4 regions of the Hathewaya limosa genome follow, and region 4 is predicted to be linked to each of the others. Evidence: riboswitches for the same ligand, from Rfam matches in the RefSeq annotation. Region 4 holds a riboswitch; each other region holds the start of a gene.

Region 1 (3,429 bases), on a different contig from region 4:
AAGTGTTGCAGATGAATCACAGGCTAAAGATGGTATGCCTTTTGGTGAAGGACCAGTAAAAGCTTTAGAACATGTATTAGAAGTTTCAAAAAAATTAGGCTTTAAAACAGTAAATGTAGATAACTATGTTGGATATGCAGAGTTTGGTACTGGTGAAGAATATATAACTGCACTTGGACATGTAGATGTAGTACCAGAGGGAGATGGATGGATTCATCCGCCATATGCAGCCGAAATACATGATGGAAAATTATATGGAAGAGGTGCTTTAGATGATAAAGGACCTATAATAGCAACATTATATGGTGCTAAGGCTATTATGGATTTAGGATTACCGATATCAAAAAGAATTAGAATTATATTTGGTACAAGTGAAGAAATTGGTAGTGATGAGTTAGAACGTTATTTAAAAAAAGAAAAACCTCCTGTTCTAGGATTCACTCCAGATGCTGAATATCCAATAATAAATGGAGAAAAAGGAATTGTTGATTTAGACTTAGTTAAATGTTTTAAGGAAAAACAAAATGGAGATGTAATTCTTAAACACATTAAAGGTGGTCAAGCAGGTAATGTAGTTGCAGATTATTGTGAAGCTTTAATAGAAACTAACAATCAACAAGAAATCACTGATAAATTAGAGAAATTTATAAAAGAAACATCTTATGAATTATCACTAGAAAAGAAAGAAAATGGCATATTAGTTAAAGCAAAAGGAATGGGAGCTCATGGAAGTACTCCTTGGCTTGGAAAAAATGCTATAATGCATTTAATTAAATTTTTAGCTGAAATAGAATTTTCAAGTAAAGAAATAAATCAATATATTGCTTTCTTAAATAATAATATTGGAACTGAAACTTCTGGTGAATCTTTTGGAATTTATTTAGAAGATAAAGTATCAGGAAAATTGGCATTTAATGTAGGTGTTATTAAAATGACAGAAGAAAGAGCTGATCTTACATTAAATATAAGACATCCAGTAACAAATAAACTTGATGATATGATGGATCCATTTAAGAAAAAAATAGAAGGTACTGATTTTACAATTGAAAATTTTGCATATCAAGCACCTTTATATTTTGAAGAAAGTCATCCACTTGTTAAAGCATTGCAAAAAGTTTATACAGAACAAACTGGTAAAGAAGCTACATTATTATCTATAGGTGGAGGAACATATGCAAAAGAAATTCCAAACACACTTGCATTTGGACCTATATTCCCAGGTGGAGAATCTACAATTCATCAAGCTAATGAATATATAAGAGTAGATAACTTAATATTAAATGCAAAAATATATGCACATGCATTATATGAGCTTGCGAAATAAAGATCTAATACACATGCATTATATGAGCTTGCGAAATAAAAGCTAATACATGTATTCATGATGTTGTTAAATAAAAATTTATGATCAAATAAATTATTAATCGCTATTATTTTAGATAAAATAATAGCGATTTTTGTTTAAGTAGTTATAAAAACTTATATATAGTTATATATAGGAAATTTTAAGATGAAAGTGCTATAATTTGTTGACAAGCATTTTTGTTTGAGATAAAATATCAATGTATTATAAGAATAATTGTAATATTTTATATAAAATTGAATACGAGATCATTAAGGTTCTTTTTAGATTAATAGGGAAGATGGTTAAAATCCATCACAGCCCCCGCTACTGTAAAAGTGGACGAACCCCTTGTATAAAACCACTGTGAAAATGGGAAGGTTAGGGTAGTAGGAAGAAACTTAAGTCAGGATACCTGCCTTAGTGAATGGAAATCTATACTTCGGAGGGAAGTACTAGTTTACTTTGTTACATTGTTATATTTAAACTAGCCATTCTTTCTATGACTAGTTTTTTTATTTATAAAAATAAGGGTGAGAAGGGGAAAAATATGAGGAATAAAAGATTAATTAGTTTAATATGTTCTTTAAGTATTGTTACTGTACTAATGAGTGGATGTGGGACTAAATCATCAGAAAGTAAGACTGAGGATAAAAAACAAAATGCACAAGTTGAACAAAAGCAAGAAAAGAAATCCAATTATCCAGTAGAAATTACTAATTATGATGAAGATGGTAATGAAGTAAAGGTAGTTTTTAAGGAAAAACCTAAAAAAGTTATAACAACTAATGAACCACCAACAGAATTATTATTAACACTAGGATTAGAGGATTGCATGATAGGTACATCATATTTAGATAATCCTATATTACCAGAATTAAAAGAAAAATATGATAAGATACCTGTATTATCTGAAAAGTATCCATCAAAAGAAGTTGTACTTAGCAAACAACCAGATTTACTTTTTGGTTGGTCAAGTGTATTTATGGATAAAAACTTAGGAACAGTTAAATCATGGAATGAAAGAGGCGTTAATACATTTATTCAAAGAAATTCAGGAATAATGAAAAAGGCAACTATTGAAAATGCATGTAAGGATATAAAAGATATAGGAAAAATATTCGATGTTGAAGATAAAGCAGAGAAATTAGTTAAAAAAATTGAAGATAGAGTAAAAGAAGTAGAGAATAAAACAAAAGGAAAAGAAAAACTTAAAGTGTTAATTGTGGAAGCTGGAGAAAATAATAAATATTATGCTTATAAAGAAAAATCTTTAGCAAGTGACATGGTAGAAAAAGTAGGCGGAATAAATGCAGCTCCAAAAGGTGGAGATTTAAGTGTAGAAAATATATTAAAAATAAATCCAGATGCAATAGTATTAATAAATTATGAAATGCAAAAATCAGACAATAAAGGATCAGATGAAATGAAAAAGAATAAGGCACTTCAAAAAGTAAATGCAATAAAAAATAATAAGGTAATAGATACACCTCTTGCAGAAACATATGCTGGTGGAGTAAGAATAATTAATGGATTAGATAGATTTGCTAAAGGTTTCTATCCAGATTTAATTAAATAGTCTAATTATTAAAGGGTGAATTAAGTGAACGAAACAAGTGCAGAAATAAAAAAATCCTTATATAAAGAAAAATGTAAGTTTATAATGATTTTAGCAGTATTAATTGTAGTTTTAATTTTTTCTATACTAATTTCTATAACACTAGGACAGGTTGATATAAAGCTTTCAGAAGTATTTAAGGTTCTTGTATATAATATTTTTAAGCTGCCAGGTGTAGAAAAAGTTAATAAACAAGTGGGAATGGCATATGAAATAATATGGCTTATTAGATTTCCAAGAGTACTTTTATCTTTTATAGTGGGTATGGGATTATCAGTAGTAGGGGTAGTTATGCAAAGTATAGTCCAAAATCCATTAGCTGATCCATATACATTAGGTATTTCTTCTGGAGCTTCATTAGGAGCAACATTTGCTATACTAATAGGAGTAAATGGGATTTTTGGACCTAATTCTGTAGGGGTTATGGGATTCTTAGGAGCCTTTTTAGCAGCTATGTTTGTTTTTGGAT
Region 2 (3,429 bases), on a different contig from region 4:
TGCAAATATATCCAACCATAAGACCTATAACTAATAGGGTTACTACATTTTTTACTTTTCCTGCAAATATAATTACAATACACATAACAATAAGTGAACCAATAAAAGCTGATATGAATAGGACAAATGGTGAAACTGATTCAAATCCAAGTGTAAATCCTCCAAGAATCACAAGTCCTACAGCTAAGGTAGAACCAGAGGATATACCTAAAACATAAGGTTCTACAATTGGATTTTTAAAAAAGATTTGAAGTAATAATCCTGCTGTAGCAAGTGCTGAACCACCAATTAAAGCGGCTAAGGCCCTTGGAAATCTTATATCCCATACAATATTATAAAAAGGATTATCTACTGCATTTTTGTTTAATAATATATTAAATACCTCTGGTAATTTAATTTTTACAGAACCTAATCCAATACAAAAACCAAAGGTTATTATTCCTATTATAATAAGTGTTAAAAAGATTATTTTATATTTCAATTTAGATTTTTTAACGAATTTCATAATTCCTCCTATGTAGCTTATAAAATAAGATAATGAGAATATATCCCATTATCTTATTTAAAAATAATTTATTTTTCATATTTAATGTAATGTCTAACATCACCTTTTACGGAACCTGGTACAAATATTTTCATTAAATCCTCTATTAACTCGTCAGTTTTATCTATTGATTGCCAATAATCAGGATGGAAACACCAAACCTTTTTATCCTCTACAACCTTTAATTTTTTAAGAATTGGAGATTTTTTAACTATACCTTCAAGTGATGGATTCCAATCCTTTGTTGAAGAATAAATAAACACATCAGCTTTATTAGCTTCATTATATAATTCTTCTAAACTTATTTTTGTATCTTTAAGATTTTTATCTTTAAATACATAATCTCCACCTGCAAGTTCAATCATTTTTGCTACATATGAATCTGATTTTGGAACATATACTTGACCTTTAAATACTGAAGCCCAAACTACTTTTGGTTTTTCTTTTCCTTCTATGCTTTTAGATGCAGTTTCTACTTTCTTTATAGAATCTTCAAAGTACTTTTCTGCAGCTTCTTCTTTATCATAGAATGCAGACATTAACTTAACCCATTCCATTCTTCCAAATGGATCTTCTTCTAAATATTCATTATCTACAACGTAGTTTATTTTTAATTCCTTTAATTTATCTATAAGTTTAGTTTCTCCAGCAGGCCCACTATAAACTACAGCTAAATCTGGTTTTATAGTTGAAATCTTTTCATAATCTGGTGCTGAACTTTTACCAACAAATTCAATTTTCTTATCTTCCATACCTTTTTTTATCTCTTCTATAGTCCATGTACTAGCATCTGATGTTGTAGCACAAACACTTGGAAGCTCATCGATAGCTCTTAATAAACATCCTTGTGTTGTTGAACCTAATAAAACTTTTTTAACTGGAGTTTTTATTATAGTTTCATTTTTATATTCCTTTGGTACTTCTTTTCCTTCAGGAACTAAAATTAATGTTCTATTATCTCCATCTACAACCTTTTTAAGTCCACCTTTAAGATATTTAACACTAAATGCTTTTGTATATTTTAAAGGCATTTCAGTTTTTATACTTAAATTTTTACCTTCTTTATTGTAGGTAAATCTAGCATCTATGGAATCATTTAAAAATTCAATTGGTACATATATATCTTCATCAGAATATTTCGAATTTTCTTTTAGCTCTAATTTTTCTGAGTTAACAGTAGCTTCTTTGCTATCTGCTTTAACAGTTATTGTATCATTACCTATTTTTACAGTAGCTGTTTTTCCATCTAATTTAAAGTTTCCCTTAAAATATTCAGTCGTTCCTTTTAGTGAAACAAAAATCTTATCCCCATCTATTTTTGTTTCTACTGTACTTGATGTTTTTTCATTATTTACAACCATAGTTGCTTTAGCATTTTTAGACTCATCCTTTGCTGAAGAACATCCAATGGCACCCACACTAACGGCTGTACATAAAGCTAAACATGCAAGTAATTTGCTTAACCTTTTGTTGAATTTTAACACAACCTTTTCCCCCTTAAGTTTTATAATAAACATTATAATTTATAAATAAAAAAACTTCCGCAAAACGGAAGTTTTTTTATATCACCACTTAATACGCCATTATACTAAAAATTACGATTTACCTACATCTACCCTACATAATATATTAATAGCATAATTATTATTTTACTGTGATACACTTGAATTTCCCTCCGAAATTTATATGTACAATATCTTAGGCAGGTCTCCTGACTTACGGCATGTCCTTCATCATCCTTCCCAGTTTCACCCAGTGGATTTTTGATGTTGTAACCGTCTACAGTAGCGGGGGCTGTAATGGATTTTCACCATTTTCCCTATTATACCTATAAAAGGTACCTAAAACATAAAATATTAAATTTTTGTATCAAACAATTCACATTATAGTATTAATATTTCAATATTTCAATGTTTTTTGTAGATTTTTATAAATTTATTTTTTAGTAAGACTATATTTGTATATTTTTTTAATTTTATTTAATGTTTTTGTAATTTATACTACTTAAATTAGTTATTATGTTAAATTTTAAAATATATAAAATTTTATATTTCTAAAATATATTCTGTATATAGCATATAATATCTATAGTTCCATGAAATAATGTAACAGAAACTAAATTTTTAGTAGCATATAAAATAAAAGCTATTCCTTTGTAGAAAATTAACTTTCTAAAAGAAATAGCTTTTTTAGTTTGGTTTCTATTTAAGTTTATCATTTAAAAACTTTAATATATTCTCTTCATACTTATCTTTATATAAATTATATGATCTTATATGATCTGCCTTTTCAGTAAGCCATAATTTCATATGTTTATTATCCTTACAAGTTTCATATAGCTTTTCACTGTTTTTATAAGATATAGCTTTATCATCTTTACTATGAATTAAAAGTAAATCTTTATCTGTAAAATGTGTAACTGCTTTTAAAGTATTTACATCTTCAATATTAACCTTTACTATTTTAGGAAGTATAGCTAATATAATTCTTGTGAAAGGAAAATTAGGAAGATTTGACCAATAAGGTAGATTTTCTTTAAGGTAATCTTTTAAATTAGAAAAAGGACTGTCTGCAATAACAGCTTGTACATTTTTTGTTTCTGCTCCAGCTAAAATTGAAGTTACAGCTCCCATAGACCACCCAATTAGTCCTATTTTTTGAGAGTGCTTATTATTTTTAGCAAAATCAACAGCTGTTAAAAGATCATATTTTTCAAAAGCTCCTAATGAAACATATTTTCCTTCTGATTCACCTTCAGCTCTAAAATCAAATGTTAATACGTTATATCCCTCACTACATAATTTTTTTGCTAAATTTAATACGGAAATATCAAGTAATGCTTTACTATCTCCATATCCATGTGAAAAAATAATTGTTTTCTTACT
Region 3 (3,429 bases), on a different contig from region 4:
GGTGTTGCATGTTCCCCATAAGTACATACTCCCATATGAATTTCGTAACCATATATATCACCTTTAAAACTGTGGAAAGGTGTTTCTTTAACACTTTTATTAATACTTGTAGCTTCAACTCTTGTTGTCACCTTTTCTTTTTCAAAAATAGTTTCAATATCTAAAAGTCCCATTCCTTCTATTTCCTCTAGATCTGATTCTGTTTTATAAGGATCTTTTAAGGACTTTCCAAGAATTTGGTATCCACCACAAATACCAATTAACATGCCACCTTTATTAGCATAATTCTTAATTTCTTCTTCAATTCCAGCTTCTCTTATAAATTTTAAATCTTCAATTGTATTCTTACTTCCTAAGATAACAACTAAATCAGGATTTCCAAGTTCTCCTTTTTTATCTACAAATCTTACTGATATATCCTCTTCCATTGCCAATGCATCAAGATCTGTAAAGTTTGAAACATGTGGAAGTCTAATTGCAACAACATCAATAGGTGCAGTTATTTTCTTATTTAAATTTACCGCTCCATCTTCATCTTCTAAATCTAATTTAAAATAAGGCACAACTCCTAAAGATGGCTTATGTATTATATCCTCAAGCATTGTAAGTCCTGGCTTTAAAATTTCTACGTCTCCTCTAAACTTGTTAATTAAAGTACCTTTTACTCTCTTCTTTTCCTCCTCATTGAAAAGTAAAAGCGTTCCTGCAAGAGATGCAAAAACTCCTCCTTTGTCAATATCTCCAACTAAAAGTACCGGTGCATCTACAAGTTCTGCCATTCCCATGTTTACAATATCATTTTCTCTTAGATTAATTTCTGCTGGGGAACCAGCACCTTCCATAACAACCACATCAAATTGGCTCTCCATTTCTTCAAATTGTTTTTTTAACATTTCACTAAATTGAGGTTTCATTTTATGATATTCCATTGCTGTAGTATTGCCCCACACTTTACCATTAACAATGACTTGACATTTTTTATCTCCAGTTGGCTTAAGTAAAATAGGATTCATATAAGCTTCTGGTTCCATTCCACAAGCATATGCTTGAAGTACTTGAGCTCTTCCCATTTCTTTTCCATCTAATGTAATATAAGAATTTAAACTCATATTTTGTGACTTAAACGGAACAACCTTATAACCATCTTGTTTTAAAATTCTACATAATGCAGTAACTAAAATACTTTTTCCAACTGATGAACCTGTTCCTTGTAACATTATTCTAGCCATAACCCACAGTCGCTTCCTTTCATTCTAAGCTAAATAAATTTTATAAACCCTTAACCTTTTTATACATATATATATATAATCTTTATTTTTTTCCCATGCCTTTTTTAGTTTTACCTAAATTTTTATATTTTTCGTCTATAGCATCTTGAAGATGAGTTAGATATATGTTTTGAACCTTTTCATTTTCACCCAGTCCATGCATATATATTTTTGTTTTTATTCCTTCTGACTCCAATATAGATTTAAACGAATCATCATCATCTCCTGCCATATCATTTTGTGCATGATCTCCAGCAACTAACATAAATGGCATTAGGGTAACTTCTTTTATCCCTTGTTTTTTCATTAATCCAACTACTCTATCTATATAAGGATATCCTTCTACATTTGCAATATAAACATTGTTCATTCCTTCATCTTGAAGTACACATTGGAAACATGCATAAACAGCATTTGCATAATGTGCAGAACCATGACCCATTAATAGTACTGTTTCTCCATCTTTTATTTGATGTTTTAATGCTCTTGCCATTAATGTATAATCATCTGGCATTTCATCATCTTCACCTTTAAAATATAAAAGAGGTCTGCCAACTTCAATTCTTTTAAATAATTTTTTATACTTATGAGTAATTGTATTTTTTACATAATCAAATTCTTCCCCAGGTATCAAATGAAGAGGTTGAACCATAATTTCTTCAAATCCTTCTTTAGCCAACTTCTCTAATGCTTCCTCTGGAGTATCAACTTGCATGTTATATACTTTTTTTAATTTATTTATAATAATATGAGATGTAAACGCTCTTCTTATCTCAAAATCTTTATAGATATCTTTTATTTTATTTTCTATAGCTTCAATAGTTGCTTTTCTTGTTTCCTCATAACTTGTTCCAAAACTAACCACTAAAATCGCTTTTTTCATAATAAAACCCTCCTTAAAAATGTAATGCTATATTTTAGGTCCTCTAATTCCTCTTCTATTTGTATAAATAAAAAAACCTCAACATTAGTTGAGGAATTCCAAAAATATTTCTATAATTTTATACTTATTTTTAATATTTCTATTTTTTATCTTATGGTATAAAATTTATCTTTATTTTTAGACTTGCAATTCCCACCGAATGCAGATATCTAAAACTTTAGGCAGGTCTCCTGACTTATGATTCACTCTCCCTTTGCCCTTCCCCTTTTAATTTTAAGAGTGGTAATGCAAAGTTTGTCATCAATTACAGTAGCGGGGGCTGTAGTGGATTTAAACCACTTTCCCTTTTCATCTTTTATAAGAAACCTAAAATTTATTTATATATTAAGTTTTTCATTTTAATTTCAACCTAATTAAGACATTTTATTCTTATATATTAAGTTTATATTAAGTTTATATTCATGTCAATATTACTATTTTTAAGTAAAAATAATTTTCCATTATAAATTATAAAACAATCTACAAATTTTATAAATTTAGATACAATATCGTATAAACTCAATATATGAAAGTAATTAAAATTTCTTTCATACATATTAAGATTAGTTTTACAAGCTTAATATACTTTATTCATTAATATAATAGCTTTTCATTATTTTTAAGTTACATTAAAAAATAAAAGATTTAAAAATAGTTTTATTTTTTAAATCTTTTATTTTCACACCTAATTCAATTTAATATCAAAATATTTGTTACAATATAATTTAATATTTATTACTTAAACATGTTAATTAATTTTTTTAAAAAGCCTTTAGGTTCATCTTTTATTTTTTCTTTCTGTATATCTTTTTCCTCTATTTCATTAACCTCATATAATACTTTATAATCTTTTGTTATCAATTCTGTAAGTTCATTTTTAACACTATATGTTATATTTAATATATCTCTAGCTCTTGTCATTCCTACGTATAACAACTTTTTTGATGCTTCTTTTCTTTTTAGCAATCCATCATTAATTCCACATATAAAAACTACTGAAAAATCTAATCCTTTAGCACTATATATAGTAGATATGTTTAATCTATTTTTATCTGTGTTAAAACTATACTTATTATAATCCTTATTTAATATATCATATTCTATAGATTTCTCTTTTAATTTTTCTCTAATTATTTTAGCATATTCCATACCTTTATATTTTCCGTAGGGATATAAAATAGCCATATCTCCATATTGTATATTTTTTCTTTTTAAATCAATAATATTATTGATTATATG
Region 4 (3,429 bases):
ATAGAAAAGTTGTTGCTCCTGGGAGAGATTACTCACATAAATTAAAAGAAATGGGCAATAAAAATGAAATATGTCCAGTAGTGGCTATAGAACTTCATGATGGTACAATATTAACTGGTAAGAGTTCACAATTAATGGATTCTACAGCGGCAGCACTTTTAAATGCTGTTAAATACTTTGCTAATATATCTGACGAAATTCATCTAATATCTCCAGTTATACTAGAGCCGATTACAAATTTAAAGTCAAAAACATTAGATAATAAGATGGTAGCTCTAACTTGTGAAGAAATCTTAATGGCTCTTAGTATATGTGCAGCTACAAATCCGATTGCACAAGTAGCACTTGAAAAATTACCAATGTTAAAAGGATGTCAAGCTCATTCAACTACAATTTTAACTACAAACGATGAGCAAACATTTAGAAAACTTGGTATAGATGTAACATGTGATGCAGAATTCCCATCACAAAGTCTTTACTACAATGCTTAATTAATATAAAGAATAGATAAATAATATACAAACCGATTACTACAACATGTAATAATCGGTTTTTTTGTATAAAAAGTCATATTAATTATATATGAAAGGTGTTTTTTTTTGAAAAATATTATTTTAAATAGATAAGTGATTAAAAACCTAAAAAATAATGCTGAATAGGTACTAAATTTAAAATAATTTGTTGAAAATTAATATTATGAATGTTACAATAAAAACGATAATTTAATAAGATGTATGTTTAGGTTATAAAAAATTAAAAGGGAAAGTGGTTAAATTCCACTACAGCCCCCGCTACTGTGAAAGTGGACGAACTTCTTGAAAATACCACTGTGAAAATGGGAAGGTAAGAAGGGAGAATGATACTTAAGTCAGGAGACCTGCCTAAACAGGTAGAAGTGATCCTTCGGAGGGAAGGAAATAGTCGTTTGAATAAAAGAAAGCTTATAATAACATATTTTGGCTTAATTCAGATTTTGAAATTCCCTATTTAAAATGGGAATTTTTTTTATTTTAGTATAAATATTTTATAAAAAAAATATATTGAAATTTCAAAAAATATTGGGAATTTACTTAAAATTACAAAAAACATGTATTTTTAATGTAATTTATTTTAAGACCTTTAAGTTGAAAGTTAATAATTTTCAACTTAATAATTAAAATATATAAACTAAGGAGGCAAAGATGAAGAAAAAAAGAGTTGGTATAATTATAGTTATTCTTTTAGTTGTGGTTGGAGGATTATGGATATATCAAAATACTAAAAAAGATGTAGCAACCAATGGACTTGAAAATCAAAGTAAAAAAATTAATGATTCTAAGAAAAAAGAAAAAGATGTTAAGGATCAAGAGAAAGATATAAAGCCAAAATCTTTGTATGAGAAGGAATCTAAAGATAAAGGAGAAAAAAAGGTTAAAGAATCATTAGAACAAAAATCTAAAGATCAGAACATTAAATCTGATGATACTTTATTATCTAAAAATATCAATAAAGGTAAGAATGAAATAAACATAAAAAGTATTGCAAAAAAACAAAATAATAGTTATCAATTAAATAAAGACAAGCTAGTTGAAAATAAGATAAATAGATCTAAATACAAAAATAATAATAAAAATTATATAGAGAAGGAAAATAATAAACCAAAAGAAGAAAGTAAGAAAAGAGATAAGAATAAGAAAAAAGATAAGGAAAAAGAAGAAAGTAAGAAAAAAGATAAGGATAAGGAAAAAGACAAGGAAAAAGAAGAAAGTAAAGAAAAAGATAAGGATAAGGAAAAAGACAAGGAAAAAGAAGAAAGTAAGAAAAAAGATAAAGATAAGGAAAAAGACAAAGAAAAAGAAGAAAGTAAGAAAAGAGATAAGGATAAGGAAAAAGACAAGGAAAAAGAAGAAAGTAAAGAAAAAGATAAGGATAAGGAAAAAGACAAAGAAAAAGAAGAAAGTAAAGAAAAAGATAAAGACAAGCAAGAAAATAAAGAAGAGGTAGGGCAAGAAGTTGATGTAGATACGCTTATTGAAGAAACAGTAGAAAGTATTAAAAGTAGTAACGAATTTAGTGAATGGGATATAATAACTTTAAAAGTATTAAGAGCTGATAAGGTTTTAAATGAAATAGAAGATAAAAAACAAGATATATTAAATAATGTTTATAATGATCTTAGATCACAAGGAAATAATTATAGTCTTTTGAATTATGTTAAATCTACTTTGGTTATTCTTTCATGTGATGAAAACCCTTATAAATTTCATGGAATAAACCTTGTTGAAAAACTTAGAGACATGGTTAATAAAAAAGATAAACATATTAATGCAGAGTTATGGGGAGTGTTAACTCTAGAAATTTTAGAAGAAGATTATAATAAGCAGGATGTTATAGATTATTTAATAAAAGAGCAGAAAGAAGATGGGGGATTTGCATTATTAAAAGGAATGCATACAAGTGAGGAACTTCCGGATTTAACTGCTATGGCTATATGTGCTTTAGATATTGCTGGTAAGGATTCAAGTGATTCAATAATGATTAAAGGAGATCAATTTTTAAAAAAATCATTAGCTAGATTAGACCAGTATAAAAATGAACAGAATTCAGAGAGTTTAGCTCAGATTTTAATGGCTTCAGTATGTTTGAATAATGACATAAATGAGTATAAAGTAAATAATAAAAATATTTTACAAAATATTATGGACTATAAGCATCCAAGTGGATATTTTAAACATGTTTTAGAAGAAGATGAAGGAAATAGAATGGCAACTCAACAGGTTCTAATGGCTTTAGGATTTAAAAAATATGGGACTAATGCTTATAAAAATTTAAGACCTTTAAATCATTTACCTAAACCTGATGTTGATGAAAAAGACAAGACTGAAAATAAGGAAGACAAGACTGAAAATAAGGAAGATAAAACCCAAAAAATAGAAATAAAAATTGATTATATAAAAGCTACTATAGATAAAAACAATGGTGGAGAAGTGATTTTTGAAAATGCAAAGGAATTTGAAAAAATTAGTTTAATTATTTTTGACGTTCATGACAATATTGCTTATATTAATGATTTAAAATTAGGTTCTAAGGATGATAGATTAAAATTTAACTTAGATAAAGGAAAATATAGAGGGATTATTAAGCTACAAGGTGGAAGTAAAGTTAATATTCCTACATTTGAAATAGACAAATAATTAATTTTAGAATAATACAAATATAATTTTATAAATGAGAAGGAGAAGTTATGAATAGACAAAAACAAAGAATATTAGCAATATTTTTAGTATTTACTATGGTTTTTATAAATATTTTTAGTAGTATTTCTATAGTTAACGTTTTTGCAAAAGAAAAAAATATAAATGAGTTATTAGAGAGTGAGATAAATGAATGCAAAAATAATTTAACAAAAAATGGAAAAAGTACTTTTTTAGATCCAAGTACAATAGCTTT

The links. Region 4 has a riboswitch for cobalamin ahead of QOZ93_RS12865 (prenyltransferase/squalene oxidase repeat-containing protein). Riboswitches for the same ligand answer to the same signal wherever they lie in the genome.
Region 1: it holds a riboswitch for cobalamin, as region 4 does, so the genes downstream of both, QOZ93_RS08525 (ABC transporter substrate-binding protein) here and QOZ93_RS12865 (prenyltransferase/squalene oxidase repeat-containing protein) in region 4, are expected to answer to the same signal.
Region 2: it holds a riboswitch for cobalamin, as region 4 does, so the genes downstream of both, QOZ93_RS11305 (ABC transporter substrate-binding protein) here and QOZ93_RS12865 (prenyltransferase/squalene oxidase repeat-containing protein) in region 4, are expected to answer to the same signal.
Region 3: it holds a riboswitch for cobalamin, as region 4 does, so the genes downstream of both, QOZ93_RS05440 (sirohydrochlorin cobaltochelatase) here and QOZ93_RS12865 (prenyltransferase/squalene oxidase repeat-containing protein) in region 4, are expected to answer to the same signal.

What each region holds. Positions count from the first base shown of each region.
Region 1 covers NZ_JAUSWN010000013.1:47,520-50,948, reverse strand. The annotation lists gene pepV (dipeptidase PepV) at 1-1,324, shown strand, start outside; cobalamin riboswitch at 1,601-1,779, shown strand; gene QOZ93_RS08525 (ABC transporter substrate-binding protein) at 1,893-2,921, shown strand; gene QOZ93_RS08520 (FecCD family ABC transporter permease) at 3,006-3,429, shown strand, end outside.
Region 2 covers NZ_JAUSWN010000021.1:36,320-39,748, forward strand. The annotation lists gene QOZ93_RS11300 (FecCD family ABC transporter permease) at 1-505, opposite strand, end outside; gene QOZ93_RS11305 (ABC transporter substrate-binding protein) at 574-2,028, opposite strand; cobalamin riboswitch at 2,229-2,404, opposite strand; gene QOZ93_RS11310 (hypothetical protein) at 2,598-2,762, opposite strand; gene QOZ93_RS11315 (alpha/beta hydrolase) at 2,746-3,429, opposite strand, start outside.
Region 3 covers NZ_JAUSWN010000007.1:79,945-83,373, reverse strand. The annotation lists gene QOZ93_RS05445 (cobyric acid synthase) at 1-1,229, opposite strand, end outside; gene QOZ93_RS05440 (sirohydrochlorin cobaltochelatase) at 1,312-2,151, opposite strand; cobalamin riboswitch at 2,355-2,536, opposite strand; gene QOZ93_RS05435 (3'-5' exonuclease) at 2,926-3,429, opposite strand, start outside.
Region 4 covers NZ_JAUSWN010000030.1:15,842-19,270, reverse strand. The annotation lists gene QOZ93_RS12870 (DUF1846 domain-containing protein) at 1-491, shown strand, start outside; cobalamin riboswitch at 724-899, shown strand; gene QOZ93_RS12865 (prenyltransferase/squalene oxidase repeat-containing protein) at 1,182-3,173, shown strand; gene QOZ93_RS12860 (Ig-like domain-containing protein) at 3,224-3,429, shown strand, end outside.